Regions from separate parts of the Myceligenerans halotolerans genome, predicted to be linked through region 2. Evidence: predicted binding sites of a transcription regulator. Region 2 holds the regulator's gene; the other holds the start of a gene.

Region 1 (2,391 bases), on a different contig from region 2:
TCCCCGGGGGCCGCGTCGTCCGCGGTGGCCGCGGTCGCAGTGGTCTCAGCCGCGGTGGTCTCGGCCGCGGTGGTCTCGGCCGCGGTGGTCTCGGCCGCGGTGGTCTCGGCCGCGGTGGTCTCGGCCGCGGTGGTCTCGGTCGTGGCCGTCGAGGCGCCCGCCGGGTTCTTGCGGCCCGCGCGCCTCCCGAAGAAGATGCCGAGGGCCACGAGGACGGCCGCGCCAAGGGCGACCCCCACGCCGATGGTGATGTTCCGGATCAGCGCCTGGCGCTCGGCGGCGGCCTGGGCCTCCGCCTCGGCGCGCGCGATCTCGTCGAGTTCTTCCTGCGTCAGGGCGCTGGCGCGGGCCTCGATGGTCAGCGGCTCGCCGCCGGTGGATTCCCAGCTGACCGTGGTGCCCTCCACCTCGCCGTCGGCGTAGGCGACGGGTCCGGGGAAGGTGATGGAGACCTCGTGGCGCATCGCGGCGAGCATGGCGTCGAGCTCCGGCATCCCCGAGTCCGCCGAGTCCTCGAAGTCGTCTTCCGCGACGGGCTCGCCGTGGACGACGAACTCGTCCCCCTCGCGGTCGATCGTCAGGTCGATGGTGTCCTCGAGCTGGTCGAGCGGAGCGTCCTCGAAGGTGGCGGTCATTCCCGAGTAGCCGCCCTCCGCGTAGGGCTCCGTCTCGTACTCGGAGACGTCGACCGAGCTGTCGGACATCATCCCCTCGAGGAACTCCTCGGGGGACATGTCCATCTGCTCGAGGACCTCGTCGGAGAAGGCGATGACGACATCGCCCGAGAAGGTGTCGTCGCCGCTGAGCGAGACATCGGCGTCGAGCTTGACGCATCCGGTCAGGGCAAGGGTTGCCGCGATGGTGGTGGCGCCGATGGCGGTCCGCAGTGCGTAGTTCACGGGCCGAAGTCTGCATGACATCAATGGCGCCAAGAGTCGATATCGGGGCTTGTCTCCGGATTGTGACTAAAGTTCACCCGGCCTGCCGTAGGTCCTCTGGAGTGGTGGTGCCGTAGAGGCGGTCTAAGGTTGAGCGGAATAGACTCAACTTTGAGATAGTTGGATCGGACGCGGTCGGATCGCGGACCGCAGCGGGCCGGTCGACGGCAGCAGACAAGCGAACGGCGGACGGAGGACCCATGGAGACGAAGTTCACGACGAGGTCGCAGGAAGCGATCGGCGACGCCCTGCAATCGGCGTCCGCCGCGGGCAATCCCCAGCTCGAACCGGTCCACCTGCTCGCGGCGCTCCTGGCGCAGCGGGGCGGCGTCGCCGTCGGCCTGCTCGAAGCCGTCGGGGCGGACACGGCCGCCGTCGGGCAGCGGGTGCGCGCCGCCCTCGTCGCACTGCCGCAGGTGAGCGGCGAGAGCACGGCCCAGCCGGGCGCGAGCCGCGCCATGGGAGGCGTCCTCGACCTCGCCGGCAAGGAGGCCCAGGCGCTCGGCGACGAATACGTCTCCACCGAGCACCTGCTCATCGGCGTCGCCGCCGGCCGCTCGCCGGCCGCGCAGATCCTGTCCGACGCCGGAGCGGGCGCGGACGCCCTGCGTGCCGCACTGCCCGCCGTCCGCGGCTCCGGCCGCGTCACCAGCCCCAACCCCGAGGGCACCTACAAGGCGCTGGAGCAGTACGGCACCGACCTCACCCAGCGCGCCCGTGACGGCGCCCTCGACCCGGTGATCGGCCGCGACTCCGAGATCCGGCGCGTCGTGCAGGTCCTCAGCCGCCGCACCAAGAACAACCCCGTGCTGATCGGTGAGCCCGGCGTCGGCAAGACCGCCGTCGTCGAAGGACTGGCGCAGCGCGTCGTCGACGGCGACGTGCCCGAATCCCTCAAGGGCAAGCGCATCGTCGCCCTGGACCTCGCCGGCATGGTCGCCGGCGCGAAGTACCGCGGCGAGTTCGAGGAACGGCTCAAGGCCGTCCTCGAGGAGATCACCGCGTCCGACGGCGAGGTCGTGACCTTCATCGACGAGCTGCACACGGTCGTCGGCGCCGGAGCGGGCGGCGAGGGCGCCTTGGACGCGAGCAACATGCTCAAGCCCATGCTCGCCCGCGGCGAGCTCCGGATGGTCGGAGCCACCACCCTCGACGAGTACCGCGAGCACGTCGAGAAGGACCCTGCCCTGGAGCGGCGGTTCCAGCAGGTGTTCGTCGGCGAGCCGTCGGTCGAGGACACCGTCGCGATCCTGCGTGGCCTCAAGGAACGCTACGAGGCGCACCACAAGGTGACCATCGCCGACAGCGCGCTCGTGGCCGCCGCGGCGCTCTCCGACCGGTACATCACCGGCCGCCAGCTCCCCGACAAGGCGATCGACCTGGTCGACGAGGCCGCCTCGCGGCTGCGCATGGAGCTCGACTCCTCGCCCGTCGAGATCGACGAGCTGCAGCG
Region 2 (2,391 bases):
GTGGCGGAGGGCCGGCCCGTCGAGGGGCCGGCCGAGCGACTCGGCGCTGCCCGCGCCGCCGTCGGCGCCGGGATCGCCGAGACGCTCGACGACGTCACCGTGCTGTTCACGGTCGCCGCGCTGGCGATTCCCCCCCATGTCATGCGCGCCGCCGCCGTCGGCTGGGCCGCGGCGAACGAGCGCGTCCCGCTCCAGGTGACAGCGCACGACCCCGCGACCGGCCTGCCCACCGGGGAGTATCTCGCCGAACGCCTGCGAGAGACCTACGGCGCCGCGCAACGCGACGGCACGAACGTCACCACGACGCACTGCCTGCTGATGCTCGACGTCGGCATCGACGATCTCGACACCTGGCAGCGCCTCGCGCGCTCGGCGGCCATCGGGCGCACCCTGCACCAGGTCTTCGGCGAGGGGCACCCCATGGCGGCGATCACCGATGCCACCTACGCCGTGCTGTGCGAGCGCGGGAGGGCGACGGCCGACATCGGGCAGGCGCTGCGTCGTGTCGTCGAGCACAACGCCGTGGTGCTGGGCCTGACCGCCGAGGTGCGACGCCCCACCCGGGTGTGGCTGGAACGGCTTCCGGACACCCACGAGGCGGCACTCATGGCGCTCTCGCACCTGAGCCGCTGAGACGGAGACGTCCCGCGCGGAGGCGTCGCGCGGCGGACGGTTGCCCGCCCGTCACGCGATGGGCTCAGCTCGCCTCGAACGTGAGGCAGTCCGCGTGGTTCGGGTCCTCCGGGCCCGCCCCGACACGGATCGAACCGGCGGTGCACTCCAGGTGGTCGTTGTGCACGCACTCCCCGCGCTGGCAGGCGCCCACGTGGGCGATGACCTTCTCCAGGCCGCCCTTGGTGCTCAGCGGGATGAATGTCGCGCACTCCGCGTCACCGGAATGTCCGGCAATGGTGACCGCTCCGGCGTGACAGCCGTGGTCGTGGTTGTATCCGCAGCCCTCGACCGAGCATTCGGCGACCTCGGGCATCTCCATCAACGTGCTCATGTCTGACTCCCCCGGTACGAACGGCACGCCGGGGCGGTTCCCCGAGCGTTCCGTGGTAACCCGACAAACATATTCCACGATCCCGGGATCCGATAGCCAGGAAAGGCTTGCCTGAACATTACCCGAGCCCCCGAAACGGATAATGTTATTTAGGAAACAATGGCATCAGGAAAATCGCGGGCGAGAGTTCCGGCCGCTCAGCCGCGGTCGCCGCGGTGCGGCCGCCAGAGCACGAGCGCACCGGACGTCCGCGCACGTCGGCCCCCCTCGGAGCGCTCCACCACGGTCTCCTCGACGTGGATCTCGCCGCGCCGCACGCGACGTCCGCGCGGCACCACCACCACATCCCCGCTCGTTCCCGCGGCGAAGACCCGCCCGGTCTGCTGCAGTTGCACGAGCGCGTCCTCGAGCCGCTCCTCCAGCATCGACACGTGGGCCTCGAGATCGAGGATGCGCTTGATGCCGGCGAGGTTGATGCCCTCGCCCTGGGCGAGTTCCTGGACCTGTCGCAGCCGCGCGACGTCGCGCGGCGAGTAGCGACGGCCGCGCCCGCGTGTGCGACGGGGCACGACCAGTCCCAGCCGGTCGTACTGTCGCAGGGTCTGGGGGTGCATGCCCGCGAGCTCCGCGGCCTGGGACACGGTGAACACCGGTGCGTCGTCGGCCATGCCTACCCCCTACCCCTTCGCCCGCTCCGCCAGGTCGGCACGCGGGTCGGTGCCGTCGCTCGCCGCCGCGAACGCGTCCAGTGCGTCCTTGGCGCTCTTGCTCAGCTTCTGCGGCACCACCACCTGCACGGTCACGAGCAGGTCTCCCGTTGCGCGCGCGGTGCGCGCGCCGCGGCCCTTGGCCCGCAGCACCTTGCCCGACGGCGTCCCGGCGGGCAGCTTCATCTTCACCGTCTCACCCGACGGCGTCGGGACCTCGACCGTGGCGCCCAGGGTCGCCTCCGGGAAGGTGACCGGCAGCGTCAGGCGCACGTTCGCGCCGTCGAGTGTGAACACCGGGTGCTCGGTGACGTGCACGGTGATCAGGAGATCACCCGGCTCACCACCTCCGGCGCCCGGCCGCCCCTTGCCTCGCAGCCGGATCTTCTGGCCGTCGTTGACGCCGGCGGGAATCCGCGCCGTGAGCTTCCGGCCGTCGACCGTCAGGTCGACCGTCGAGCCCTCCAGCGCCGCACGGAACGGCAGCGTGGTCGCAGCCTGCACGTCCATGCCGCGTTCCGGCACACGGAACCCCGCGGGCGCGCCGCCGGCACCGCCGAACATGCCGCCCAGGATGTCCTCGAAACCGGCGGTGCCCTGGCCGGCACCCGGACCCGTCTGCGAGTACCGCATGCGAGGGCCTGCACCCCCGCCCCCGAACATCGCCCCGAGGATGTC

Evidence for each region. Region 2 encodes HspR, which represses chaperone genes until heat shock. Its sites were predicted from a motif close to AAGTTGAGTCNNNNNGACTCAACTT; they were not measured.
Region 1: a site for HspR is predicted at 1,026-1,050, ahead of clpB (ATP-dependent chaperone ClpB). Genes of this name have one in related genera too.

Annotation. Positions count from the first base shown of each region.
Region 1 covers NZ_BAAGRL010000004.1:250,966-253,356, forward strand. The annotation lists gene ACYVK5_RS02025 (LppM family (lipo)protein) at 1-899, opposite strand, end outside; gene clpB (ATP-dependent chaperone ClpB) at 1,139-2,391, shown strand, end outside.
Region 2 covers NZ_BAAGRL010000057.1:130,045-132,435, forward strand. The annotation lists gene ACYVK5_RS24555 (hypothetical protein) at 1-633, shown strand, start outside; gene ACYVK5_RS24560 (DUF1540 domain-containing protein) at 698-1,006, opposite strand; gene ACYVK5_RS24565 (heat shock protein transcriptional repressor HspR) at 1,204-1,674, opposite strand; gene ACYVK5_RS24570 (DnaJ C-terminal domain-containing protein) at 1,684-2,391, opposite strand, start outside.